Regions from separate parts of the Paenibacillus sp. J31R109 genome, predicted to be linked through region 2. Evidence: predicted binding sites of a transcription regulator. Region 2 holds the regulator's gene; the other holds the start of a gene.
What was found. Region 2 encodes CtsR, which represses protease genes until heat stress. Its sites were predicted from a motif close to ATGGTCAATAAAGGTCAAACA; they were not measured.
Positions count from the first base shown of each region.

Region 1: the regulator CtsR is predicted to act here: its motif matches at 1,299-1,319, upstream of clpP (ATP-dependent Clp endopeptidase proteolytic subunit ClpP).

Region 1 is NZ_JCAUAR010000017.1:16,516-31,273, reverse strand. It holds gene AC58QT_RS29050 (sugar-binding transcriptional regulator) at 1-902, opposite strand, end outside; tRNA gene AC58QT_RS29045 (tRNA-Arg) at 1,166-1,237, shown strand; gene clpP (ATP-dependent Clp endopeptidase proteolytic subunit ClpP) at 1,407-1,988, shown strand; gene AC58QT_RS29035 (stalk domain-containing protein) at 2,062-3,825, opposite strand; gene AC58QT_RS29030 (HPr family phosphocarrier protein) at 4,038-4,307, opposite strand; gene whiA (DNA-binding protein WhiA) at 4,455-5,387, opposite strand; gene AC58QT_RS29020 (gluconeogenesis factor YvcK family protein) at 5,393-6,376, opposite strand; gene rapZ (RNase adapter RapZ) at 6,521-7,408, opposite strand; gene AC58QT_RS29010 (ROK family glucokinase) at 7,482-8,429, opposite strand; gene trxB (thioredoxin-disulfide reductase) at 8,589-9,536, opposite strand; gene AC58QT_RS29000 (tetratricopeptide repeat protein) at 9,646-11,382, opposite strand; gene AC58QT_RS28995 (ribose-phosphate diphosphokinase) at 11,667-12,617, opposite strand; gene hisJ (histidinol-phosphatase HisJ) at 12,692-13,498, opposite strand; gene hisIE (bifunctional phosphoribosyl-AMP cyclohydrolase/phosphoribosyl-ATP diphosphatase HisIE) at 13,525-14,181, opposite strand; gene hisF (imidazole glycerol phosphate synthase subunit HisF) at 14,178-14,758, opposite strand, start outside.
Region 2 is NZ_JCAUAR010000030.1:22-14,779, reverse strand. It holds gene cysS (cysteine--tRNA ligase) at 1-500, opposite strand, end outside; gene cysE (serine O-acetyltransferase) at 497-1,153, opposite strand; gene gltX (glutamate--tRNA ligase) at 1,497-2,954, opposite strand; gene ispF (2-C-methyl-D-erythritol 2,4-cyclodiphosphate synthase) at 2,994-3,479, opposite strand; gene ispD (2-C-methyl-D-erythritol 4-phosphate cytidylyltransferase) at 3,476-4,183, opposite strand; gene AC58QT_RS33890 (PIN/TRAM domain-containing protein) at 4,285-5,352, opposite strand; gene AC58QT_RS33885 (nucleoside triphosphate pyrophosphohydrolase family protein) at 5,506-5,901, shown strand; gene pssA (CDP-diacylglycerol--serine O-phosphatidyltransferase) at 5,981-6,739, opposite strand; gene disA (DNA integrity scanning diadenylate cyclase DisA) at 6,825-7,904, opposite strand; gene radA (DNA repair protein RadA) at 7,944-9,311, opposite strand; gene clpC (ATP-dependent protease ATP-binding subunit ClpC) at 9,526-11,970, opposite strand; gene mcsB (protein-arginine kinase McsB) at 12,032-13,093, opposite strand; gene mcsA (protein-arginine kinase activator protein McsA) at 13,117-13,623, opposite strand; gene AC58QT_RS33850 (CtsR family transcriptional regulator) at 13,637-14,098, opposite strand; partial or broken rRNA gene rrf (5S ribosomal RNA) at 14,672-14,758, opposite strand, start outside.

The DNA.
Region 1 (14,758 bases), on a different contig from region 2:
ACCACTTCCACCCGATGCAGATCCTCAAGCCGTAATCCGACTGTCGGCATCTTATGAACCACATTCCCTTGACGGTCAAAATAATAGCCAAGCGCCTCAGCAAGCGCCCCATCGGCTGTCAGACTACTCGTAGTCCCTGCATCCACCTTACGGCGGCGTGCCATGACCATAGCATCTCCGATACCATGTACAACAATGCGACAACTGCGCACTGCGTCAACAACTTCCTGAATCTGTGGATCCTGAATGAGCGATTGATACGCTTCTTCTCCAAGATGATCGGGCACATGCAGCAATCTGTATTTCCCGCCAGTTTTCTTAGCCATGATGGAAGCAATCGTGTTGGCTTGCATATCCACGCTTTCACCAAGTCCACCGCGTGCAGGAACGAACAAGCTGCCTTTCATTGATGATGAAAGTGCCAGGTTATTGGCTATTTGCGCCATCGTGGATCCACCCGTAACCGCGATGATATCATCTTTGGCAATATATTTACGTAAGGCAGCCGCGCCAGCGCGTCCAAGCTCCTTCTTCGTAAATACCGACGTGTCGGAATCCCCTGGAACGATAATCACATTCGACAGGTTAAATGCCTTGGCAATACTGTCTTCCAAATCTGTCAGACCGAAAGCCATCTTAATGATCGGCTGCATATCCTCCAGCAACTGACGACCAGACTCGCTGATCTTCATACCGCTTGCGTCAAATTCCAGAAGCCCAAGCTCCTTCAAGAAATCAACTTCACCGCGGAGCACGCGCTCCGTCATGTCGAGTGAGGACGCTAAGGTCCTTCTTCCAACGACGCCGGAAACCAAGATGTGCTGCAGAATCGAGTACCGCTTCTTCATGATGTCCATAAGATCAGGCATGAGCTGTTTCTGTATGTCTAGAATCTCTCTCATAGGACGACTTTGAACGCTCCTGATCCATTGTTGGACGTTTTATGTCCCGGGTATACATTTTGCGTCCCACCCGGGTGAAAAAAAAGTTCCTTGCGCATTTCTTATATTGTTTCTCGATTACAGTTCTTATTATAACCATTTCCTGCGCAACATTCAACATTTGTTCAAACATTTTTCTTCAAATGGGTCTGTAAGGGCTTACCATCTTGCTTTTTCTAGAAAGCTGACTTATAATAACCCTTGCTTCACTATTTCTAAACTATGCGCCCGTGGTCCAATGGATATGACGTAGGCCTCCGAAGCCTGAGATAAAGGTTCGATTCCTTTCGGGCGCGTCCAGTAATAATCAGATAGGCAGTACCCCAAATCAGCCCTTAGCTGATTTTTTTTATGTTTAGTTTGACCTTTCTTGACCTTCGGAGGTTTTTTCGTTATCATACTTGTAGATACTGTAAATAGTATGTACCCAATAGTAGGTAACCCAACCCCAAGGAGGTCATTCTCATGAGTTTTATTCCTATGGTCGTCGAACAGGACGCGCGCGGTGAAAGAGGATATGACATCTACTCTCGCTTGCTGAAGGACCGCATTATATTCTTAGGCACGGGTGTCAACGATGTTGTGGCGAATTCCATCATTGCTCAGTTGCTCTTCTTGGCCGCACAAGATCCTGATAAAGATATCTCGCTTTACATTAACAGCCCAGGCGGCTCCATCACAGCTGGTATGGCGATCTTCGACACGATGCAGTTCATCAAACCAGACGTATCCACGATCTGCGTTGGTATGGCAGCTTCCATGGGCGCATTCTTGCTCACAGCTGGTGCCAAAGGCAAGCGTTACGCGCTTCCGAACAGCGAAGTCATGATTCACCAACCGCTAGGCGGCGCTGAAGGCCAAGCCTCTGATATCGAAATTCGCGCGAAGCGCATTTTGAAAATGAGAGACAACCTGAACACGATCCTTGCAGAGCGTACAGGACAATCGTTCGAGCGCATCGAGAAGGATACAGACCGTGATAACTTCATGAGTGCTAAAGAAGCAGCCGAATACGGACTCATCGATAAAGTCATCGAACGCGTCTAATTTTATACATGAAAAAAACCAGCTTGATCCTCACGCTCCTGAGCGCTGAAGATCGGCTGGTTTTTTGTTTGTCTTATTTCAAATCTTCCAATGGGTAGAAAATTAAATCAATCGGGAACGCCGAGCCTGCTGGAGGTGTAAACTCAATATCGAGTGCATCTTCCGTCCCTGTCGTGCGCGCTAACACTTCCATGCCGTCGAACGCGGTAATAACACCGGAGTAAGGCACAGGAATGATCTCACCGTTAATTTTGAACGGCCCTTTGAACACACCGCCTCTGGCCATGATCATCACAGCCATTTTGCGCGGCTTATCCGCATGAATCTTATAGACCACACCGTAGTTGCCGCCATTCTCCACATCTTGCTTACGCATCACATCATAACCTTTGACGAACGGATCTGTTTTATTATCACCGATCGTTAAGACGGAAGGTTTCGTAAAGCTGGAAGCGTCAATTTTCCATTGAATCTCAGAAACTGGGAACGTCCCGCGAACATGCCCGTTAAAGGCGAGTAAAGGCAACTCCTTTACTGTCGTTGGCGTCAGCATTTTATCCGTTGCGATAAAGGACATTTGAAGCTCGCCATTCGTCTCCACATCATAGAACAGATTCACACCTTGCCCAGGATAGAACTCAGGCAATTTCGCATACACATAGCTTGCCCCTGGCAGAACCGTCATTTCATCCGTGTACACATTGTTAAGCAAGAAATCCACCGAAGCTTCGCTACCGATCAAGTTCGCGTAAACAGAAGGATATACTTCGCCTTTGTTTGTTGTTTTGATCGTAATCGGTTTATCCGTGTTGTTTGTAGCGAAGATAGCCATTGTCATCTTGTTTTTCGTACCATTGATATGATCCGCGTATAAACGAGCTTTACCATTGATATTATCTTGATACAAAATACCGCTGGATGTGAATTCTTCCGGACTGTCGCTGACAAGCAGCGTACGCCCTTGTACTTCTTTCACGTCCTTCGGAAGCATTGGCAATTCATTAAAATGATTCCAAATGGTCGCCCAGTTCGTTTTGATGAACCCGCCAACCGGCTTCATGTATATCGGGAACTCTACTTCAGATAAATACGGTTCATTCACCACAGTTACATAGCTTTTGAACAATTTACTTACATGTCCATGACCATCCTTCACGGTTAGGGTCACTGGATATTGGCCAGCTTTAAAGAATGCTTCTTGTTTCCCTGTCCAATCGAAAGATACGATACCTTCTGCATCTGGATCATAACTCAAATCCAAATACTTAACAGGCTCACCAAGCCTGTATGTAGGCTTCGCAGTCGCAAACTTGGCTACTGGGCGAGAATTGCTATCTTGATCGATGTAGATGCCCTCAGGCGCTTTAAAATGTACGATTTCTACACGTCTTAGTTCATTGTTATACGTGTACTTTGCACCCATGTAATCAGCTAACCATGTCAGTTTCACCAGCAACTTGCCATTCACAATCGCAGCCACTGAATTAAATGGAATGTCGACCCCATTCGTTGTCACCGTCTTGTGATCGGAATCTAGAACAATGTTATAGCCTGACGGAGTCATTTGAATCGTACGAGATAATTCGTTCCATTCCACTTTAAATCCTAACGTATCACCCAAGAATTTGGCCGGAACAAAGGTACTTCCATCAATAATCGTTGATGGCGACTCTAGATGAATCTGTTCCTGATTCACAAATGCTTCTGCTTTATCGATATAAAGTAAAATAAAGGACGAGCTTGTTGATACTGCGTGCGCAGCCGGTGCTGTAAGTGTGCTTACTAGAAATACGAGTACAGCAAGTAGAGCAATCATTTCTTTCTTTACTACATTCATTTCACTTCGGCTCCTTCTTTCAAGCTTAGGGTAGGCGGCGGCTAAGAAATGCAAATAGCCTTATCCGTCACAACCACGCTTATTAGACGTAGCCGAATGAAAAAGGTTTCTCCCTACCACCATTTGTTAACAAATTTGACACTTTTAGAATGTTCCTCAATCGCTTCTACAAAGTGCAAAAAAGCCCCCTCGAAAGGTGGCTTTTAAAGAAATTATTGGTTTTCCAACTCTTCCTTACTGACTAATGTGACTAAAGCGTTTACAGCCTGCTCTGCATCCGAACCTTCTGCACTTATGAAGACTTCGGTCCCTGTGCTGATCGCAAGACTCATAATTCCCATGATGCTCTTTGCATTCACTTTCTTCTCATCTTTCTCAACAAAGATCTCCGATGAAAACTTATTCGCCTCTTGAACAAACAATGCCGCAGGTCTGGCATGAAGTCCTGTTCTCAACTTCACAACGACTGGACGTCTGGACATGGAACTAATTCCCCCTAGTGTGGAGCTTATATGGATTACTATTAATAACAGCGTTTACCTTATGTTTTAATATTATAGCATTTTTCCTTCAAGTACACTAGAAAAAATGCGAAAAACTTATACAAGCGATGTACAGCCCCGTCTTATCTACGAATTTCGGTGTTTTTCGGCTAATTCGTCTATTTTTCGCAGGCGATGATTCACACCTGACTTACTAACACTGCCCGAAAGCATGTCACCAACTTCCTTCAAATTCAAGTCAGGATGCGCAAGTCTAATCTCCGCAACCTCTCTCAACTTCTCAGGCAAGCTATCTAGACCAATCTCACGTTGCAACAACCGAATATTCTCGATTTGCCTAACAGCGGCTCCGATCGTTTTGTTCAAGTTCGCCGTCTCGCAGTTCACGATGCGATTAACGGAATTTCTCATATCCTTCATAATGCGGACATCTTCGAATCGCAACAGCGCCTGATGAGCCCCAATGATGTTGAGAAATTCGATAATTTTCTCGCCTTCCTTGATGTACAGCACGAACCCTTTCTTGCGTTCAATGAAACGGGCGTTCAAGTCAAACTTGTTCGCAAGCTGTGTTAATGCTTTACAGTGTTCTTCATAAATCGAAGCGATTTCCAAATGATAGGAAGATCCCTCCGGATTATTAACAGAACCGCCAGCCATGAAAGCTCCCCGAAGATAAGCACGCTTGCAGCAATTGCCGCGAATAATGTCTTTGTTAATCCCCGTCGTAAAGATGAATCCCTCAGAGACAATCTTTAAATCACTGAGCAGCTCTTGTACTTGACCAGGAACCCTAACAATGTACACATTATTCTTCTTAAGACGCATTTTCTTACGCACAAGTAGCTCCGTGTGTGTATTATACGTCTTCTTGATCAGCGAGTAAATCCGCCTAGCTATCGCTGCGTTCTCCGTAGATACATCCAAGACAACACGCTGACTCGTTAACTGTACAGCCCCATTCATCCGAATGAGTGCGGACAGTTCCGCTTTTTCACAACACGGCTCCGAATCATTGATTAAAGTTAATTCTTTTTTGGTTGTTGCCGCAAAGGACAAGGGACTCACTTCTTCCTTAACAGCCAGCTTTCGACGAGCTGATAGATATGGTCACTCAATTTCTCTGCATCATGACGAAGATAAGTACGGAATAAGACCAAACGATCGGCAATTACTCGATATCCTCTTTTCGTCACTTCATCCAAATCTAAATGAACCGCTTTTGAACCTTTTTCCGCATATTTGGCTTGCACCTGCGGTGGAATCTCACCATTATTCACAATCACATAATCGAACAAATGCTGACCTAAGTGTTCATAAATCGCATCCAGATGATCACTCACGGAATAATCATCGGTTTCGCCAGGCTGTGTCATGACATTACATATGAACAATTTCACAGCATTCGAAGCCTCGATCTCCTGCGCTATCCCTGGAACAAGCAGATTCGGCAGCAAACTGGTATATAAACTGCCAGGTCCGCACAAGATGGCATCCGCCTCACGTATAGCTTGAATCGCTTCGGTGAGTGGCGTTACACCCGCCGGCTCAATGAATACTTTCTTGATTCGTCCATTCGCCTTCGGTATTTTGGACTCCCCAACGACTAAAGTCCCGTCCTCCATAATGGCTTTCAACACGATCGCTTGATTCGACGCCGGAAGGACTCTTCCACGAACAGCAAATACGCGATTCATTTCTTGCACAGCGGTAACAAAATCACCTGTAATATCTGTCAATGCCGCTAGTATTAGATTTCCCAGACTATGTCCGGCTAAACCTGTACCATTCTGAAATCGATACTGCAACATCAAAGACAATAAAGGCTCGACATCCGCTAGTGATGTTAACACATTTCGAATATCTCCCGGAGGCGGCATCTGCAGTTCGCTTCGCAAGATACCCGAACTTCCTCCATCGTCTGCAACGGTCACGATAGCAGTGATATCAACCGGTTTTTCCTTCAGTCCTCTCAGCATAACCGAGAGCCCTGTTCCACCGCCAATAACGACTATTCGGGGCTTACGTTGTAATTGACCAAGCTCCATACTTCTTTCACCCTCTTAATGAGAAAACCTCTATCGAAGTCGTTCAAAGCTGAGCGACCGCTGTAATAGGAAGGTTTTATCGCCAGTTAGAAAGCAGTTTTCGTAATCGGAAACTTATACTCTCTAACGGGGTCACATAGCCGTCTATAAACGGTCCCGCTCGGAATCGCGATGACTTAGACGCACGGTTTCAGTTTCACTGTTCCCCATGACTTTACCTAGATATTCCGTAATGGCAACTGATCTATGTTTGCCTCCTGTGCAGCCAATACCCACAACAACCTGACTCTTGCCTTCTTTTTTATACTGAGGCATTAAGAAATTCAGCATATCCAGCAGCTTCGTCAGAAATTCTTGTGTCTCCGACCACTTCATCACATAGTCGTAGACATCAGGATCTTGACCCGTTTGTGGTCGCAGTTGCTCCACATAATGAGGATTGGGCAAAAAACGCACATCAAAGATGAGATCAGCGTCAATAGGGACACCGTACTTGAAACCGAATGAGATAACATTTATAGATATGCGATTAGCTTCTAGATTGGTGAACCTGGAAATGATTCTTTCCTTCAACTGCACGGGCTTCAAACTGCTAGTGTCAATGACCTGCGTAGCCAAACCTTTGAGTTCCTCTAGCAGCTTACGTTCAAGACCTATTCCCTCAAGTGGCGCCCCATCTGGCGCCAATGGATGGCGACGTCGACTTTCTTTGTAACGCTGAACAAGTGTCCCGTCGGTCGCATCCAAGAATAGAATTTCGTAGCTAAGCGTGTAATTCTCTTGGATATACCGTAAAGACTCTTGGAGCGAAGTGAAAAATTCACGCCCGCGCAGATCAATAACCAAAGCTACTTTGCCGATTTTACCCATCGATTGCACGATTAATTCAGCAAACTTCGGAATTAAAACGGGAGGTAAGTTATCAACGCAGAAGAATCCTAGATCCTCCATACTTTGAACAGCAATAGTCTTGCCTGCACCCGACATTCCTGTAATGATGACCAGTTTCGCTAAAGGGTGGTTTTCTTCCATGAATGACACCTTCCTTTGGGGGGCTTTCGCAGACCAGCTCTGTCCTGTTCATCTACGAACCCGGTCTAGCCTTCTAGCGCAAATTCAACCCTGCAGCTCCAACAACGCCTGCGTCATTGCCAAGTGTCGCAGCAACGATCTCAACGCCTTCAGCAGCTGCTTCTGGTGTAAATTTAAGGAACGTTTCACGAATAGGTTGGAATAGAATTTCTCCAGCTTTCGATACGCCACCGCCAATAATGAAGCGCTTAGGATTAATCACAACAGCTAACGCCGCCATGGAACGCCCAATATAATAAGCAGCACGATTTACGATGCGCAAAGCCACTTCATCTCCGCTTTTCGCATCATCAAACACATGCTTAGCTTCAATTTTCTCGTGGAGGGCTAATGATGTACGCTCACCGCGTTCCACCGCTTCCTTAGCCATACGAACTATGCCTGTTGCAGAAGAAACCGTTTCAAGACAACCCATTTGTCCGCATCCACACTGAATCGCTTCAATGTCAGGAACGATGGACATATGACCAAGCTCGCCAGCCATGCCAGCAGACCCTTGATAAATTTTACCGTTAATAATGATACCGCCGCCAACACCCGTTCCAAGCGTATAGCATACTACGTTCGGAATGCCCGCTCCTGCGCCAGCCCAAGCTTCTCCAAGAGCAGCAACGTTCGCATCGTTATCAATTTTAACTTGTTTACCCAGAAGTGCTTCAAGCGTCTTCTTCGCCGGTACGTTATGCCACTGCAGATTCGGAGAGAACTTCACGAAGCCTTCTGGAATATCCATAAATCCAGCTAAGCCTGCGCCAATTCCTGCTACTTGCTCCCACGAAAACTCAGACTCTTCGACAATTTGACGTACATACTGCGCAATACGTTCAAGGACTGACTCTGCACCTAGTTCTGGTGAAGTTGGACCCTCTAACGTCTTAAGAAGCTTACCTTGCTCATCACAAATACCTACTTTAATATTCGTGCCGCCTAGATCTACACCGATATAAATTTGATTGGACATTACAAGGTCACCTCATGAATAATCATAAAATTTTCGGGCATTTGCTCCTGTTCCCACTATAAGACAACACTGCCGGGAGGTCAAGATTCATCCATACCCTGTTAAAAGAGAAAACGTGGAAAGCGTAGCCCTCCACGTTAACTGAATTGCCATAACGACTTACAGAGAAATACTCCAGTCGTGTACGCTGTTGCCTTCAAGGAACTTCTCAGCTTCCAGCGCTGCAGCACATCCGCTTCCAGCAGCTGTAATAGCTTGACGATACTTCGTATCTTGCACGTCACCACAAGCGAATACGCCTGGGATATTCGTCTCTGTCGTACCTGGTTTCACGACGATGTAACCATGCTCATCTGTGTCAATTTGTCCACCGAGGAACTTCGTGTTCGGTGTATGCCCGATGGCTACGAAGATACCGTCTGTTTCAAGGATTTCATCTTCACCTGTTTGGTTGTTTTTCACTTTAAGGCCAGTAACGCCTTTGTCACCCGCTACAACTTCTAACGGCGTGTTATTCAGCGACCACTTCACTTTCTCGTTACCACGAGCGCGGTCTTGCATGATCTTGGAGGCACGAAGCTCATCGCGGCGATGAACCAAACGCACTTCTGAAGCGAAACGAGTCAAGAAGTTGGCCTCTTCCATAGCAGAGTCACCACCGCCAACGACGATAATCTTTTTACCACGGAAGAAGAAGCCATCACACGTTGCACATGTACTTACGCCGCGCCCAATGTTCTCTTTCTCATTTGAAATTCCAAGCAATCTTGCAGACGCACCTGTGGAAATAATCAGTGTTTCTGTTTCGATTTCGCCTAGACCCTCAACTTGTAGTTTGAAAGGGCGGTTCGTCAATTCAACAGAGTTAACCCAACCTGTTTTAAATTCAGCGCCAAAGCGTTCAGCCTGCTTGCGCATGTTTTCCATTAATTCAGGTCCCATAATCCCTTCGGGAAATCCTGGGAAATTCTCTACTTCTGTAGTTGTTGTCAACTGACCGCCTGGTTCTGGTCCTTCAATAACTAGCGGGCTAAGGTTGGCACGCGCTAGGTAAATAGCTGCTGTTAGACCGGATGGTCCTGTTCCTACTACGACTGATTTGTACATATGATTTCCCTCCTAGGTGCTTTCCTGAGGAAAGCTATCTTTAGTTTAACAATCCATTCATCTATATGTATGAAAGCCGAAACTTTCATAAAGGGATCAAGCTCGGCCATCAAAGATTTGTAAACTTGTTGAAAATCGCATCCATTTTTTCGCGTAAACCACAGGTGTCGTCAATGAGCTTCACATGCCGACTAACCGTGGAAACCGTGACACCATATCGTGTAGCCACTTCCTGATAGGAAATCGTACGACGATGCATTTTGGCAATCAAATATTCTAACGCTGCCGCCCAGCCCTCCGATTTGAGAATCTTAGGCACATTCGGGTACATCTTCGTTAAAAATTCGACCCACAGAATTTCTAAGTCATACTGTTGAACCATATCGTAACGCTTGTGCATATGCGATAGCGCCGTTTCCATGACTCGCTGCCAACTTGCATCCCATACGGGAAGATGAGGCGAGTACGGAGAAGCCTCTACCATGATGTCCTTATTCTCGAGATAGGCAGGAAGGGACTCGCGAATGCCCATGCTTCGCAGTACGAAGATGGCAACCTTCTTCAAATAATCATCCTCTTTGTGATCTAGAATGAAATCCTGAAGAGCGTCTCTCACTTCGTTGTCCGCAATCAAACCAAAGGCTTGAATCACTTGAAGCTTCGTCTCTACATCGCCATGACGCAAAGCCCAGAAGAATGATGACCGCACAAGCGGGTCTTTCTTCAGTTGATCAGGAATGCCTTGCGTTGATTTCTCAAGTGCACGGAACTGCTCTTCGAATGGCAGATGATAGTGATAGCTCCAAGTCAGCGGAAGCGCTGATTTCTCTCTTATCCGTAGCTGCTCTAAGTAGAACTTCGAGATTTCAGCACCTGGATCCAACTTCTGAACCTGCTTCCATAACCGGTACGCTTCTGAGAAACGACCAATATGGCACGCAGCAACAGCCGCATAATGATACAAGCAAGGGTCTGTACCTCCGTCCCCAGCTTTCAGCAGACGTTTGAACAGATGGTACGCTTTCTCATGTTGAGCAAGAATCCCCATCGTCGTTGCCAGCTTAAACACATGCTCCTGTTGGAACGGAAACGTCTTACCTAACAGCTCAGTAAGCTCTGCAAGTTCCTTCTTGTTGCCGAAATGCTGATGGAAAATCGCCATATTACAAAGTGCATGGAGGTTACCAGGATCGATAACCAGCACTTCGCGGATCGTTTCCATTGCTTTCTCGAACTGGCCCATATAATAATAAGCCAGCGCTAAATTGTTGCGGGCTGCGGTGAAATCAGGTTGTTTCTTCACTAATTTCTCCAACTGCCTTACCGCTTCTGCGAACTTACCTTCCTCCAGCAACGCACGGGCCTTATCATGCTCGAACAGCCCTTCTCGACTCTTGATGCTAGTGAGAGGGGCGGGACGATCAAGCTCGTAGCTCAGCATTTCCATCATTTCTTCGGATTCGTCCATGAATTGCCCTGTGGGGTCATTCTCCAAATACCGAACCAATGCTTGTTCTGCCTGCTCGAAGTTTTCCATGTTGGCATAGTTGTTCGCCATATAAAAGTGACATTCTGTCATCTCGGGATCGATGGTTTCAAGGATATGCTGCAAAATTTGGTTCGACTCGTCATAATTGCCCACTTCGGAGAGAACTCCTGCGAGATTGCAGTGATTCACAGGATTATCCTGCTCATACTCTGCCGCCCGCCGGAAATATTTCAATGCCTTATCATAATGAAACCGATCCAAAGATTGAACCGCTCTCTCGAAAAAGAATGCGGCATCCATGTTAATTGATATAACTTTTGGTTTTGGCGCTTCGGATATGCGCTTTTTCTTTTCCATAGCAAGACACCTCCGGCAATTTGATTACACTCAAATTATACCATAGATCGCTAAGAAGCCAAAAACATTATCCGAAGGTAAGATTTGGACCTGGTTTCTATACAAATAAAGACTTAAAAAGTCGCCTTTCAAAACCGAGAAGGTTGGACGATAATCCGAGGAACGAGGAACGGAGCGTAGGTGAGCCTACGTGAGTACCGCAGTTCCCGGATTTCGTTCAAGATTCGATGTCGAACCCACTTCCTGATATAGCTTCGTTTTCAAAGGTGATTTATTAAGTTTCCTTATACACCGCCGTATTTAAATAGGGAGGATAGGGAACCGCCATCTGTAATAATACGAACTGCATCGGACAACAATGGTGCCACAGAAAGTACATTAAACTTACTTGAATGGCCCTCTGGAATCGCAATCGAATCCGTAATAATGACTTCTTTAATGCTAGGGTGATCCAGACGCTGCAACGCTGGGCCAGAGAAGACAGGGTGTGTCGCACAGATGTAAACATCCAGCGCACCGCGCTCTTTTAAGCTTTCCACAACGTTAACGATCGTAGTACCCGTATCGATTAAATCCTCGATAATAATGGGTGTACGTCCTGCAACATCCCCGATCACGTGCGTAATCACAGATTCATTATGCTCAGGGCGTTTCTTAATCATCATGGCGAAAGGCGCATCGAGAATGTTAGCCATTTTCTCAGCTGTTGTCGCACGTCCCGCATCCGGAGAAACGATAATTGGATTCGGTAAATTTTTCTTCTTAATGCAGTCACTAATAAGATCAAGAGCTGTCAGGTGATCCACAGGGATATTGAAGAAACCTTGAATCGCTGGCGCATGGAGATCAATCGTAACAACACGAGTTGCGCCTGCTGACGCGAACAAGTCAGCGACTAATTTAGCTGAAATCGGCTCACGCGGAGCTGCTTTACGTTCTTGACGAGAGTAACCATAGTATGGGATGACAAGGTTGATCGTTTTTGCAGATGCTCTTTTCGCCGCATCCATCATGACCAAAAGCTCCATCATATGCTCATTAATCGGATGGGAGAAGGTTTGTACCAGAAACACGTCGCAGTTACGAATCGTTTCTTCGTAAAGGCAATAAATTTCTCCGCTTTTGAAACGTGATAATTTGATTTGTCCTAGCGGCTGGCCGAGCTCTTTACAAATACTTTCCGCAAGCTTCGGATTCGAAGATCCGGAAAAAATTTTAACATTGTCGCTATGCATGGTTAATGGTTACCTCCGAAGGTTCATTAAATAGATTATACAGTCCTACTCATTATACATGATACGTGTTGAAATTAAAAAGTCACAAGTTGTCGTTTTCGAGCAGAAAATGTGGCTATTTCGTTAAATCCAATCGTTTTTAATAGCTCTCTAGCCTCATCCAAATACTGAGACAACCGTTCCGGCTGGTGCGCATCAGATCCGAGGGTCACGGGAATTCCCACCTTATGGCAGTATTCTAGCATACGGCGGCTTGGGAACATCTCTTTACAAGGATGGCGCAGGCCAGAGGCATTCAATTCGATTGCCATTCCGTATTCCTTCACGGTATCTAAAGCAGCCTTTTCCAGCTCCCACGTATCACGATCCGGCACATAACCAAATCGTTTGATCATATCGATATGTCCGATATAGTCATACAGTCCGGTTCGGACTGCTTTCTTCACTGCCTCGTAGTATTGGGTATAAACTTCAAAAATATCCTTACCTTCCCAACCTGCGAGCTGTCTAAAATCGGAAATATCCCACTCACCGAGAAAATGAACCGAGCCGATCACATAATCCCAAGGGTACGCATCAATGATGGCCGCAATATCTGTCTCGTAGCCCTCCACATAATCGCCTTCCAGACCCACACGGATATCGATCTGATCTTTGTATTTCTCTTTGAGAAGAAGGCATTCTTCCACATAACGGGGAAGCTCCTCCTTCGGCATCGCCATTTCTGGCCAATACGTCTGCGGGTCGACATGCAAAAGCGGCATATGATCAGAAAGCCCCAACTGGGTAAGCCCGATCTCGATGCCGCGTTTGACGTATTCCTCCAGTTCCCCAGAGGCATGACCGCAGCGCACATGATGTGTATGATAATCAATCAACATCGTGAATTCACTCCAGGTCGTTTACTTTATTTTTTGACGTGACGATTAGCCAGCTCTTTCATAATATCATCCAATGGCAATTTATTATTACGTAAAAGGACCATTAAGTGAAAAATAAGATCGCTCGCTTCATAACGAAGCTCTTCATTGTCTTTATTTTTAGCTGCAATAATGACTTCTGCCGTCTCTTCGCCTACTTTTTTGAGGATTTTATCGACACCTTTTTCGAAAAGGTAAGTCGTATACGCACCCTCAGGACGCTCTGCGTCACGGGATGCGATCACCGCTTCAAGTTCAGCTAAAATAGCGAAACGATCGCCACCAGCAACTGATGCAGCAGCTTCTTCGGCAACACCTTCCACCGGAATGTTCGCTGTGAAACAGGTGTAAGTCCCGTTATGACAAGCAGGTCCTACTTGATCAACTAGAACAAGCAGCGTGTCCGCGTCGCAGTCGTAGCGAAGTGCTTTTACCTTTTGCGTATGACCCGAAGTTGCCCCTTTATTCCAAAGCTCATTACGTGAACGGCTCCAGAACCAAGTGTCACCCGTTTGAATCGTGCGTTGCAAGGACTCGCTGTTCATGTAAGCCAGCATAAGAACTTCTTTACTTACCGCATCTTGTACGATGGCAGGTACAAGCCCCTGCGCGTCATATTTAATTTGATCTACTGAAAATGTCATCGAATCTCAACCCCTTTGCCTTTTAGGTCAGCCTTGACCCCGTCTATCGTTAATTCTTTATAATGAAAAATCGTTGCCGCCAGCCCCGCATCAGCTTTACCTTCGGTGAATACATCATAGAAATGCTCGGCTTTTCCCGCTCCGCCAGAAGCAATCACAGGAATCGTCAGAAGCTCGGATACCGCACGTGTCAGCTTCAAATCGAAACCGTCCTTCGTTCCGTCAGCATCCATGCTCGTTAGCAGGATTTCACCTGCACCTAACTCTTCCACGCGTTTTGCCCATTCCAACGTCTTAATGCCCGTCGGTTTGCGTCCACCATGGGTGTATACTTCCCACTCGCCCCACTCGGGATTGAACTTCGCATCGATGGCTACAACAATACATTGCGAGCCAAACTTCCGTGCACCGTCCGAAACGAGCTGAGGATTAAGCACCGCTGCCGTGTTGATTCCAATTTTGTCCGCGCCTGCTCGAAGAAGTCGTTTCATATCATCGACACTTGAGATGCCGCCGCCTACCGTGAACGGAATCGTAATCTCGCCTGCTGTTTGACGAACGACCTCAACCATCGTTG
Region 2 (14,758 bases):
ATCCCGTGCTGAAGTTCTTCCAAATTTTGCTTAGAGAGCTTGCCGTAATCCGTGAATTTCTGCGTTCTATAATACACATCGCCACGCGCTTCATACGCGAAATCTTTCTCCACAAGCGCAGCAATGAAATCGATAATCTCTTGAATATTTTCCGTTACACGCGGATTCAGCGTAGCATCATGAACACCCAGGGCTTGGATATCTTCTAAGAAAGCCGCGATGAACGTTTCGGCAAGCTCTGGCACGGAAACCGCCATCTCCTCGGCTTTCCGAATCATTTTATCATCCACATCTGTAAAATTCGTTATATACGTGACTTCATACTGCTGCGACTCCAAATAACGACGAACAACGTCGAAAAATATAACAGGCCGGCCGTTACCAATATGAATGTAGTTATAGACCGTTGGACCACATACGTACATCTTCACTTTACCAGGCTCAATGGGAACAAACTCTTCCTTCTTGCGAGTTAACGTATTATATACTTTGAGTGTCATGTTCTCCTCAATTCTCCATTCTTCTTCCGTTCTTCTTCAAGCTGGTATTTCAAATCATTGATTTGACTCTGTAATTCTTGGAAAATATCGACGATCGGATCGGGCAAATTACCATGATCCAATCTATTCACACGGACGCCGTCCCGCTTCACAATCTTGGCAGGAACGGTTACAACCGTACTATTGGAAGGAACCTCGCGAATAACAACTGCATTAGGGCCAATACGTGCATTTTCACCTACAAGGAAGGATCCGAGAACTTTGGCTCCAGACCCAATAACTACATTATTGCCAATTGTTGGGTGTCTCTTACCTATTTCTTTCCCTGTTCCCCCTAAAGTAACTCCTTGATAAAGGATGACATCATCCCCGATCTCACAGGTTTCCCCGATAACAACACCCATTCCATGATCAATAAACAACCTTTTGCCGATCGTTGCTCCTGGATGAATTTCGATCCCTGTCATGAACCGGCTAATTTGTGAAACGATACGTGCCAGGGTATACATCCTTCTTTTGTAAAACCAATGCCCAATCCGATGTGCCCAGATCGCATGAAGGCCCGAATACGTAAATACAACCTCAAACCAACTGCGTGCGGCAGGGTCGTTATCGAATACGGCGGATATATCAGATTTGATCGTTGACCACATATGCTCACCTACTTGCCTAGAATAATGGGATAAAATAAAAAAAGCCCCTGCAGCCCTAAGGCTGCAGAGGCGTGGTTATCGCGGTTCCACTCTGCTTGGTGACTCGGAAGTCTCCCAACTCAAAATCCCGTAACGTGGGTGTTCCGGCTGCACCTACCCTACTCATGGTGAGTATTCGGCGCGGCTGCTCCCAGGTGCATTTCTGATTACAAGGATTGGATAACTCACAGCCAAAGCCTTACGGCCTTGATTATCCTCTCTGCTAAATCCTCACTTAACCATACTCTCCTGCTCATCGCATTTCGTATTTCATTGAGTTAAGTATAGCGAAAAGAAACCCGCTTTACAATAAGCTCTGTAGACGTGAAACGACTTTTTCTTTTCCAAGAAGGAAAAGAGACACATTCAAATCCGGTCCATGGACTTGACCTGTCAACGCGGAACGCACAGACATGAACAGTTGCTTCCCTTTGAAGCCTGTTTCTTTCTGTACCGCCTTAAGCAGTGCTGGCATCGCTTCAACAGTGAAAACTTCTGCTTGCTCGACTTGAGCTAAGAAGCTCGTCAGCACAACAGGGACATGCTCTTCTTTCAACACAGCAGCAGCTTCCTCATCAATAATCAGCTCTTCCTTGAAGAAGATCGCGGACAAATCCACAATTTCCGCCGCGTAACGCATTCTTTCTTGATTGAGGCCAACCAACGCCTCTACCCATGCCCCAGTAGTCGCGTCCAAGTCGCCTTGTTGAAGGTAGCCAGCTTTACGCAAATGAGGCAGACAAAGGTCTACGATGCGGGACAGCGGTGCCTTTTTCAAATAAGCATTATTCATCCAGTTCAGTTTATCCATATCAAACACAGCCGGACTCTTAGATACACGATCCAGATCAAATTGTGCGATCAATTCTTCCTTCGTGAACATCTCTTCTTCCCCGCCAGGTGACCACCCCAGCAACGCAATAAAGTTCAGTACAGCTTCAGGCAAGTAGCCCAGCTCTTTGTACTGTTCGATAAACTGGATGATCGACTCATCCCGTTTGCTCATCTTTTTACGATCTGTATTCAAAATCAAAGACAAATGCGCGAAATCGGGAATAGGCATATCCAGTGCTTCGTACATTAAGATTTGTCGAGGTGTATTGGAGAGATGCTCTTCCCCGCGAATAACCAAATCGATTTTCATCAAATGATCGTCTACGATAACAGCAAAATTATAAGTTGGGATCCCATCTGGACGCGCAATGATAAAATCGCCAATGCCATTGGAATCGAATTCCACATGCTCGCGAACCTTATCTTCAATGGCAATAATACGATCCGCTGGCACACGGAAACGCGTTGAAGGCACACGGCCTTCCGCTTGATACGCTGCGATTTGCTCAGCCGTCAGATGACGACATTTGCCAGAGTATCCGCCCATTTCACCACTTGCTTCTTGCTCAGCACGCTCTTGCTCCAGATCCGATTCCGAGCAATAGCAGCCGTAGGCGTGACCGCTTGCCAACAACTTATCTTGATAAGTTTTGTAAATATCTAGTCTCTCCATTTGACGGTAAGGACCGTAAGGGCCGCCGATATCTAAGCTCTCATCCCACTCTAGACCAAGCCATCTCAAACCATTCAACTGGTCTTGGATGCCAGACTCCTTATGACGGGTTTGATCTGTATCCTCAAAGCGCACAACAAAGGCGCCACCTGTCTTACGAGCTAATAGATAATCAAACAGCGCCGTACGGGCACCGCCAATATGTAAATGTCCAGTCGGACTAGGTGCATAACGCACGCGTAAAGGCTGACTCATTGTAGTATCCCCTTTTCTTCTTCCATGCATGAATACCTGTTATTTTATCACATCACGAATTAAACAAACAACCGATTGTGCGGCAATTCCCTCACCACGGCCCGTAAATCCAAGCCATTCTGTCGTCGTCGCTTTGACGTTGACTTGGTCGATCTCAGCTTCTAGCGCCGCTGCGATAATTTCAGCCATTTGCGGGATGTAAGGCAGCATCTTCGGTTTCTGAGCGATAATCGTAGAATCTGCGTTCCCCAATTTATAGCCTTTCTCTTTCGCCAATTGCCATACGCGTTTCAACAAAACTAAGCTATCCGCATCTTTGTACTCGGCCGCTGTATCCGGGAAATGCTTCCCGATATCGCCGAGACCTAGTGCGCCCAAAATCGCGTCACTAATCGCGTGCAGCAGCACATCTGCATCGGAGTGCCCCAGTAACCCTTTTTCATAAGGAATCGTTACGCCTCCAATGATGCATTTACGCCCCTCTACCAACTGATGAACATCAAATCCATTCCCTACACGTATCATATCTGTTCCTCTCCCCTTACGTTATGTAAAATCCATTCTGCCCATGGTAAATCTTCAGGTGTCGTTATCTTAATATTATAGTAGTCCCCTTCTACCACATGCACGGCAGCGCCTAAACGCTCCACTAAACTCGCATCATCTGTACCCATGAACTTATCCAGCTGTGCTTGCTCATGTGCTTCCTGAAGGAGTGAAAGACGAAAAGCCTGCGGCGTTTGGATCGCCCACAAGCTTCGTCTATCCGGTGTCGATTGAATGCGCTTATCCGCTGCATCCACAACCTTAATTGTATCCTTCACAGGGACGGCTAAGACAGCTGCCCCTACGTCCTGTGCTTTTTTCAGGCACTCGAACATATGTTCTTTCTTTACGAAAGGGCGAACACCGTCATGAACAAGCACCCATTCTGTGTCCTCTTGCAAGGCATGGAGACCTCGTCTAACGGAATCTTGACGCTCCGCGCCTCCTGCTAGCACACACGTTACTTTCGTAAGTGCATAGCTCATGACATAGCCGTTGCAGCGACTCACATCATCTGCACCAACAACGAGAATAATTTCATCCACTTCATGTATGTTTTGAAATAATTGCAAGGTATGTACCAGAATTGGCTTCTGTCCCAGTTGCAGGTATTGTTTGCTTTCTGCTGTACCCATGCGCGAACCCTTGCCCGCTGCAACGATAATAACTCCTAGCTTCCCCATAAGTCCTCCAACTTGGCGCTTTCCGAGCGAAAGCTTTCTTCGTAATCATAGGCCCAAGTTAACTTGAAAGAGCTATGTTACATCTCCTTATCATACTGGTTTTACTGTGCTTTTTCCAATAGTTTTGGTTTCGCAAAAATCATTCGACCCGCTGAAGTCTGCAGCACGCTCGTTACCATGACTTCCAGCGTCATCCCGATGAAATCACGCCCACCTTCAACAACGATCATTGTTCCATCATCCAGATACGCTACACCTTGTCCATGTTCCTTGCCGTCTTTAATGACTTGAACAATAATTTCTTCTCCCGGTAAGACAACTGGCTTCACCGCATTCGCAAGATCGTTGATATTGAGCACCGATACACCTTGTAGTTCGCACACTTTATTCAGGTTAAAATCGTTCGTAATCACTTTCCCTTGAAGCACTTTCGCTAAGCGCACCAACTTGCTGTCCACTTCAGCAATTTCTTCGAAATCCCCTTCATAGATGAGGACTTTCACTTCAAGTTCTTTTTGAATTTTGTTCAAAATGTCCAACCCGCGACGACCACGGTTTCGCTTCAGTAAATCTGATGAGTCTGCAATATGCTGCAGCTCTTCCAAGACGAACTCAGGAATCACTAGGGTCCCCTCGATAAAGCCCGTCTTGCAAATGTCGGCGATCCGGCCATCGATGATGACACTCGTATCCAAAATCTTGTGCTCTTCGTAGGGGCGATGTGTCTGCTTCTCAGGCCCTCCAGAGCGACTCTTCGCAATAGCCTGCACGAGCTCTTCCCGCTTGCTGTAGCCGATACGGAAGCCCATAACACCCAATACAGCTGAAACGAGGAATGGCAAGAATGGCCCTGCCCATTTGGCTTGCTCTAGCACAGGGAAAAGCATAACTGAAACAAGCAATCCAATCACAAGACCAAGGGTACCGGAAAGCAAATCGGACACGGGAATATCCGTGACATTGCGTTCTCCTCTCATCAGTAAATTTATACCGATATTAGCTACCCACGCGGAAATCAGAAACATCCCTACTGCACATAAACTATTAATCCAAAATACTTGTCCTGCTGAACTTACGACATCCGTAGTAGAAAGGAACGCATCGCTCCACCTATAACCTAAACTGCCACCCATGATCGCCAAAATGATTTGTACCCACTTCTTCATCACAGATTCACCTCCTGCATCAACTTTTTTTGAGCCTTATTACAATTATGTTCCAATTTATGCAACGTTAATCACTTCTTTAGTCGGAAAATTGAAATATTAGAGGGCATCCATTATAATGAAATGGAAGTTACCAACCAACCAGAGGTGGATGGAATGAGCTCCTTGACTTTAAAGCAGTTCCAAGATCAAGTATCCGAATTGTTACTCCGTCACCGTAGTCTGCTTGATGTCTTATCCAAATTTCAACAGTCAGGCGCAGCTGCCAACCGTTCCGTGGTGAAATCCATTACCGAATGTGGATGTATTCAGGTTCATGCAGCTAAGCAAGAGTATCATCCAGAGATGACTTTGGATGAGGCTAAGGATGTTCTTCGCACCCACGTATCTGGTCACTTATGTGAGCAATGCATTGAGGTCGTAAGTAGCGAGCTAGGCAGGAATCTCTTCTACATGTCTGCGCTTAGCAACATTCTTGATATTAATTTGGAGCAAGTCGTTGAAAACGAATCAAAAAAATGCACAACACTGGGCCTATTCAACATGTCATGATGATCAAAACAAAAAAGCATTTATTTTCTTCCTGAAGGTTCAGGGGAAAATAAATGCTTTTTATTTTCGAACACCGAGCTTACACGTCAGATTTCACTGAATTGTTGTCGTCTACGCCGCGTCTTTTGTTTTTTCTGCGAAGATTACGGAGACGGATGAAGTATCCATCAACGTTTTTTTTTAGGCCGTAAAGAGCGTACATCAGAAGCGGTACGAAAATCATTTTGGAAATGGATTCTGGCCATTTGATCGCAATCAAGATTGCTGCTGCAACGATAATCGGAGTGATCCAAATCGCTGCTTTGGGAATACCCGCTTTTTTGAAGTTTGGATATTTCACTGTGCTGACCATTAAGTATGACAATAGAATTGTACTTACAAGAAGTACATAAACGTTAATATCGTTCACGAATAGAGCTAATGTACAAAGAACACCGCCTGCGGCTGGAATCGGTAAACCGATGAAATAGCCTGGCGTACCGGCAACAACATTGAATCTGGCTAACCGCAGCGCTCCACAGATCGGGAAGATCGCTGTAACAATCCATGCAAAAGCTGGACTAATGACGGTAGGGTCGTTAAACGCAACTACGTACATGATAAAAGCAGGAGCGACACCGAAAGAAATAACATCGGATAAGGAGTCTAATTCTTTACCGAACTCACTTTGAGCGTTCAACGCTCTCGCGACACGTCCATCGAGTCCATCCAATAGCATAGCGACAATGACAAGCACAGCAGCGATGCCGTGTTCTCCACTGAAGGCTAGGATAATCGATAGTACGCCTAGGAATAAGTTCCCTACTGTAAAGAGACTGGGAATTGATTTCGTTAACATATGTTTTTGTCCACCTCTGGATTTACTATACCCTAAACTTGACTTCATGAAACCTCAACAATGATACTTTATGATTGTATCCACTTTAAATATGTCTGTCAATGAACACTTGTTCCTGAATTCTTTTGAGACCTTCCTTTATGGCGCGGGCTCTCACTTCTCCGATTCCGTCAACTTCATCCAATTCCTCGATCGTCGCCATCATCATGTGTGGCAAGTAGCCAAACTTCTCCACTAGATTACCAATAATGATCGAAGGTAACCGCGGAATTTTGCCTAAAATGCGGAAACCACGTGGGGAAACCGGCTCTTCTGCAATCGAATTGGTATGAGAATACCCAAGCAATCGAATGATTTGCTGGGGCTCGAGCAGCTCGTCAGAAGACAGGCGCTTCAAACCAGCCTGCATCTCCTTGACTCTTTCCTCTGATAATTCTCTTACATAATCTTTTACGAGCAAACGCGCTTCAAGTTCCGCATTCCCAACAAGTTCTTCTAATTGCATACTAATTAGGCGTCCTTCGTTGCCAAGTTCGTTAATATAACGATTAATTTCCGCTTTAATACGTAATACCATCTCGAATCTGGCAATGACATTTGTAATATCATGAAGGGTAACTAACTCTTCAAATTCGGATGCACTCAGGTTCGTTAAGGATTGATCTAGAACAACCTTGTATCTCTCCAACGTCTGGATCGCTTGATTTGCTTTAGTCAGGATAACACCAATATCTTTCAGTGCATATCTTAAATTACCTTGATACAGCGTAATGACATTCCGTCTTTGGGAAATGGAAACGACCAATTTATTCGTCTGCTTCGCCACACGTTCCGCGGTTCGATGTCTAATCCCCGTTTCCGAAGAAGAAATCGATGAATCCGGGATTAGCTGTGTGTTCGCATATAGGATTCGCTTGATGTCCTCGCTAAGGATAATCGCACCGTCCATTTTGGCAAGCTCATATAAATAGTTAGGTGAAAAATCGCAATTGATGGAGAACCCGCCATCCACAATTTCAGTTACCTCTGAACTGAAGCCTACAACGATCAGTCCACCCGTTTTGGCGCGTAAGACATTCTCCAATCCATCACGAAATGGCGTACCAGGTGCTACCAATTGGAGCAATTGGCTCATCACATCTCGTTTCGTCTCTTCTTTACTCATCTTTTTCCTCCTGAAGGCTTATAGCTTGCAGAACTCACGTTAACCTAGTGCTGCTTTCAACGCCTCTGCCACCGTGTTTACCCCAATAATCTCCATCCCTTTCGGATGTGTCCACCCCTTCAAACTTTTCTCAGGCATAATCACTCTGCGGAAACCAAGCTTCTCTGCTTCCTTCACACGTTGATCAATCCGAGATACACCGCGGACCTCTCCAGTTAAGCCGATTTCTCCGAACACAACATCAAAAGGCTGCGTCGATTGATCTCGGAAACTAGATGCGATACTAATGGCAATTGCCAAGTCCACGGCTGGTTCATCTAGTTTGATTCCGCCTGCCACGTTGAGATAAGCATCTTGATTTTGCAAAAACATGCCCATTCGCTTCTCTAAAACGGCGATAATTAGCGAGAGGCGGTTATGGTCAACACCTGTCGCCATCCTCCTAGGAGAAGGGAAATTTGTCGAAGAGACGAGTGCTTGAATTTCCACCAAGACGGGACGTGTCCCTTCCATACTAGCTACAACAGCAGAACCTGCTACACCAAGCGGTCTTTCCGAAAGAAACAGCTCAGATGGATTGTTGACCTCTACGAGACCAACCTCTTGCATTTCAAAGATACCGATTTCATTTGTTGAGCCAAAACGGTTCTTCACCGCTCTTAACACACGATAAGAATGATGCCGCTCCCCTTCAAAGTAGAGCACACAATCGACCATATGCTCCAGCATTCTAGGCCCTGCTATTGCCCCTTCCTTCGTCACATGCCCGACTAGGACCGTTGCAATTCCCTTACCCTTAGCTATTCTCATAAAATGGCCTGTGCATTCTCGAACCTGTGATACGGTTCCAGGTGCCGAAGTGATTGCTGGGTGGAACACGGTTTGAATCGAATCGATCACCAGAAAATCGGGGTTCGTTTCTTGTATAGCTTCCTCGATAAGCTCGAGATTCGTCTCACATAATACATATAGCAGCGGAGAGGTGGCATTTAAACGATCTGCGCGGAGCTTCGTCTGCTTAATCGATTCTTCTCCTGATATATAAAGGACTTTTTGCTGGGCTTGTGTGAGTTCGAAGGACGTTTGTAGAAGCAAGGTTGATTTTCCGATACCCGGATCTCCACCAACGAGGATAAGTGACCCAGGGACAATGCCTCCGCCTAGGACACGATTTAGTTCTTTGTTGCTTGTAACAACTCTTGGTTCAGAGCTGCTTTCTATATGTATGATGGGGATCGCTTTTTCTTTCGTTTTGGGGATCGAAGATGTCATACCCTGCGTACGAACGACAGTTTCAATTTCTTCCACCATCGTATTCCAAGACTGACACCCTGGGCATTTGCCCATCCATTTCGGTGAATCATAGCCACATTCTTGACAGCTAAATTTGGTTTTTTGTTTACTCATTGAAGAAATTGCTCCTTACTATGGGGATATCCTTTTTGGCTATCCTTACCAATAAAGTTTACCATTTTTACGTTTCTCATGAAAGTGCCGAAAGAAACAAAATAAACAGCTACTCCATCTTTCGTGGACAGGATTCGTCATATATTTCCCTTAATTTAAAAAAGCATCTCACTCCACCCTCATCGGATGAAGTGAAATGCTTCTTCACTTACTTTTATTTCGTTAATGAGACGCCTTCGCCCTTCAGGACAACCAGTTCGCCTTCATTCTCATCAATGGTCAGTGAATCGCCTTTGGCGATATTGCCTCTGAGCAATTCTTCCGATAAGCGATCTTCAATATGTTTCTGAATCGCTCTGCGCAATGGACGTGCACCATAGGTTGGATCAAATCCTTCCTTAGCCAGGAACATTTTCGCCTTGTCCGTTAACAAGAAATCAACTTCTTGCTCTTTTAGACGCTTGCGCAGATCATCAGCCATTAGGCTAACGATTTGTGCAATATGTGCTTCGTCCAAAGAGTGGAATACGATGATTTCATCGATCCGGTTAAGGAACTCAGGACGGAAGCTTTTCTTCAACTCGCCCATCACTTTGTCTTTCATGTTGCTATAGTCTTTACCAGCATCCAGCGCAGCAGTGAAGCCCAGTGAAGAATTTTTCTTGATCATGTCCGCGCCGACGTTGGAAGTCATAATAATGAGTGTGTTGCGGAAATCAACGGTACGACCCTTGGAATCCGTTAGACGACCATCTTCTAGCACTTGCAGCAAGATATTAAATACTTCAGGATGTGCTTTCTCGATTTCATCGAGCAAGACGACTGAATAAGGTTTGCGGCGAACTTTCTCCGTCAGTTGGCCACCTTCTTCATACCCTACATATCCTGGAGGCGCCCCTACTAAACGGGAAGTTGAATGCTTCTCCATATACTCGGACATATCAATCCGAACAACGGCGTTGTCATCTCCGAAGAGGGATTCTGCTAGCGCACGTGCAAGCTCGGTTTTACCTACCCCAGTTGGTCCTAAGAAAATAAAGGAGCCCATCGGACGCTTCGGATCTTTCAAACCAGCTCTTGCGCGGCGAATCGCTCGGCTTACAGCTTTAACGGCTTCTTCTTGTCCAATGACACGCTCATGAAGGATATCTTCCATCTTGAGCAAGCGATCCGTTTCTTCTTCCGCAAGTTTGCTAACCGGGATTCCCGTCCAGCTCGCTACGATTTGCGCGATATCATCTGGCGTCACTTCCGTGTCCAGACGGCCTTGCTTCTCTTTCCACTCGTTCTTCGTGGAGTCTAGTTCTTCGCGAAGCTTTTGTTCCGTATCACGAAGTCCTGCTGCTTTCTCGAACTCTTGGCTCTGTACCGCAGCGTCCTTCTCTTTACGGATATTCTCCAGCTTGCTTTCAAGCTGCTTCAATGATGGTGGCGTTGTGTACGAACGCAATCTCACCTTAGAACTCGCTTCATCGATCAAGTCGATCGCTTTATCCGGCAAGAAACGATCTGTGATATAACGATCAGATAGCTTTACAGCTTCTTGAATCGCAGCATCCGTAATTTTCACACGGTGATGTGCTTCATAACGGTCACGCAAACCATACAAAATTTGAACAGCCTCTTCAGGTGATGGTTGGTCTACTGTAATCGGTTGGAAACGACGCTCTAGGGCAGCATCTTTCTCAATATATTTGCGGTACTCATCGAGTGTTGTAGCACCGATACATTGCAGCTCGCCTCTGGCAAGAGCCGGCTTAAGGATGTTGGAGGCATCAATCGCACCTTCCGCTCCCCCAGCACCAATCAACGTATGAAGCTCATCAATGAACAATACGATATTTCCGGCTTGTCGAATTTCGTCCATGATTTTTTTGAGGCGATCCTCGAATTCACCGCGATACTTCGTTCCAGCTACAACAGAGCCCATATCCAACGTCATAACACGTTTATCTTTCAACGTTTCCGGAATTTCATTGTTAATGATTTTTTGAGCTAAGCCTTCGGCAATCGCCGTTTTACCAACCCCTGGTTCACCAATTAGAACTGGATTGTTCTTCGTTCTGCGGCTCAGAACCTGAATGACACGCTCAATTTCTTTGCTACGCCCAATAACAGGATCCAAATGACCCTCTTTGGCGTAGGCGGTCAAATCTCTTGCTAACCCGTCTAATGTAGGCGTGTTCACATTCGGATTCGTACCATGGCTAGGCGACACCGTTTCGCTGCTGCCCAGCAATTGAAGAACTTGCTGACGCGCTTTATTTAAGGAAACTCCAAGATTGTTAAGCACTCTTGCAGCTACGCCCTCACCCTCACGGATAAGTCCAAGCAAAATATGTTCAGTCCCCACATACGTGTGACCTAATTTTCTCGCTTCATCCATCGAAAGTTCGATCACTTTCTTAGCTCTAGGCGTATACGCGATGTTAGTCGGTTGCTCTTGCCCTCTGCCAATTAGAGATTCGACTTCATCTTGAATTTTCTCAAGACCAAGGCCGAGCGCAACGAGTGCTTTAGCAGCAATGCCTTCACCTTCACGAATAAGTCCAAGTAAAATGTGCTCTGTTCCAATATTGTTATGTCCTAATCGAACAGCTTCCTCTTGAGCAAGAGAAAGCACCTTCTGCGCACGTTCCGTAAATCTGCCAAACATCATAGCGAACACCTCCAAAAGTAGTATATCTATAGATTTCCTAAAGGATGATTCTTATCTTACTTTATACCCTGCCGAATTTCTCGCGAATCAGTTCCGCCCGTCGCATATCCCTTTCATCCGCATTCAGCTTCTCACCTGCATATTGCTGAAGGAACCCAGGCTGCGTCATAACTAACAATTCATTGAGCACATTGGAGGATACATTGTTGATGATGCCGAGGTCAATCCCCAGCCTTACATCTGACAACCGTTGAGCCGCTTCCTTAGAGTCAATAATCCCTGCATAGGATAGAATACCAAGGGACCGATTAACACGATCAATAATCCGCATTCTAGACTCTTGCAATAGCTTATGTCTCGCGGCGCGTTCATGCTCTATAATTTGCCTCGCTACACTATATAAATTATCAATGATCTCTTCTTCCGATTGACCTAACGTAATTTGATTAGAGATTTGGAATAGATTACCTAATGCTTCGCTGCCTTCCCCATATAATCCTCTAACCGTCAACCCAACTTGTGTAACTGCGGATAAAATACGATTAATTTGCTGACTTAGTACTAGAGCAGGCAGATGCATCATGACCGAAGCTCGAATCCCCGTGCCGACATTTGTTGGGCAGCTTGTTAGATAGCCTCTTTTTTCATCGTATCCATAATCCATGTGTGTTTCAAAAATATCGTCAATCTGATTCGCCAGATCCCAAACCTCTTTAATCTGGAAGCCAGGACATAAACATTGTATGCGAAGATGGTCTTCTTCATTGATCATAATACTAATCGACTCATTATCGCTTAAAATAACGGCACCATTTCTGGATTCATTAGCTAAATTAGGACTAATTAAATGTTTCTCCACTAGCACCATTCGCTCGAGCTCATTCAACTCTGCTAATGGAATGAGCGAGAAGTTGCTTATCGTCTCCAACTCTTCATTCTCAAGAACACCAGATAACTGTTCCAGCACTTCTTGGGATTGTTGATTGGTTGCGAGCATGGGATATGGATAATCTCTTAGGTTACGAGCAATACGGATCCGACTGCTTATGACAATATCCGACTCTGGCCCTTCACCCTTCATCCATTCGCTCAAAGCATCTCCTGTAAACCGCTGTAATGTCACTGGATTCACACTCCCTTACAAACTTACATACCCGCAATTTTCTTCTCAATCTCACGAATTTGGTCACGTATCTGGGCAGCCTGCTCGAATTCTTCGCTTTCGATACAGGTCATCATATCTTTCTTCAAAAGATCGATTTCACGCTTGCTTTGAATAATACCGCCACTTCGCTTGGGAACTTTCCCAACATGCACGATATTTCCATGCACTCGCTTGAAAAGAGGATCTAGTTTAACCGAAAAACTCTGATAACAGGACCCACAACCAAACCGACCTAATTTACTGAATTGCGAGTACGTAAGACCGCAGTTATCACAGCGGATAGCCTGAGACTTTGCCGCGGACAGTGGTTCAAAATCAAGTAAGCCTGATAGTAAATTGTGAATCGAAAAGCCGTTCGATGTTCCTGGAATCATCTCGCCCTTCTCGCGGGCGCAATTCTCACAAATGTGGAACTCGTTCTTGTCTCCATTCACAATCTTCGTGAAGTGAAGAGTCGCCGGTCGTTTCCCGCATTCCTGACAAACCATTCCATCTGCCTCCTTATCTGCTAAGCAAGGATATCAGCATTGCTTTGAGAATCTTAGCCCGAATTTCATCGCGCAGCGGGAGTTTAAAGGTCAATACATCTCTGGATATCGCTGCCCGAATCAGGTTAGCTTCTCTGGTGGAAATATAATGCCCCTCTTGCAATTGATAAATGAGCCCCTCTGAGGTGACTTGATCAATGTGGGTATGAATCGTACGGAAGATGTGATCTAGAATAGATCCATGACTCTTGAGCTCGATTTTCTGAATCCGAATATAGCCGCCGCCTCCACGTTTACTCTCTACGACATAGCCCTTTTCCAAGGTAAACCTTGTACTGATGACATAATTGATTTGAGAAGGTACGCATTGAAACTGGTCTGCCAAATCGTTCCGTTGAATTTCGATTGCTCCTTCCGAACTTTGTTGCAGGACATGCTTTAAATACTGTTCAATAATTTCTGATACATTGCGCATCAATTCGGCCTCCCAGATTTCTAGAAGTAAATTGACTTTGACTTTCTTTGACCTTAACTAAATTATAATCATTTCCTTTCTTTTTGACAAGTACTGCTCCTAAATTGTCTCCCACTACGTATCCGATAGCCTTATGTGAACCTTACTATTGTTGACCTTACCTAGGTATTTATTCGAAAGTTATTTAAATAAAAGCTTTTACTGCCGCTCGATTTACCAACATTCTACTTTGTATCACATATCCCGCTACTTCATTTGTGGAACCTCGGGGTCTAAATGTACTCATTGATTCCATTGATTGAAATAGATGGATTATGTACAGTAAATTCAGCTGTATTTGCCTCATTGGGCGATATAAATGGATTTTGTACAGCTAATTTCGATGTTGGAGTCAAAAATCAAGAGTTCAGCTATTTTTAGCTGTAGGTTTTCCATCTAATTCATTTTTTTCGGGCAAATCGATGATATTTACTGTAGTTTCTACAGCTATTTCGGTTTCATCGGGATCTACCGTCACCGATGGAACGCAAAAAAGAGTCTTACCTAGATTTCTCTAAGTAAGACTCTTTCATTGCTTGGCAACGTTCTACTCTCCCAGAACCCTGCGGTTCAAGTACCATCGACGCTGGAAGGCTTAACGGTCGTGTTCGAGATGGGAAC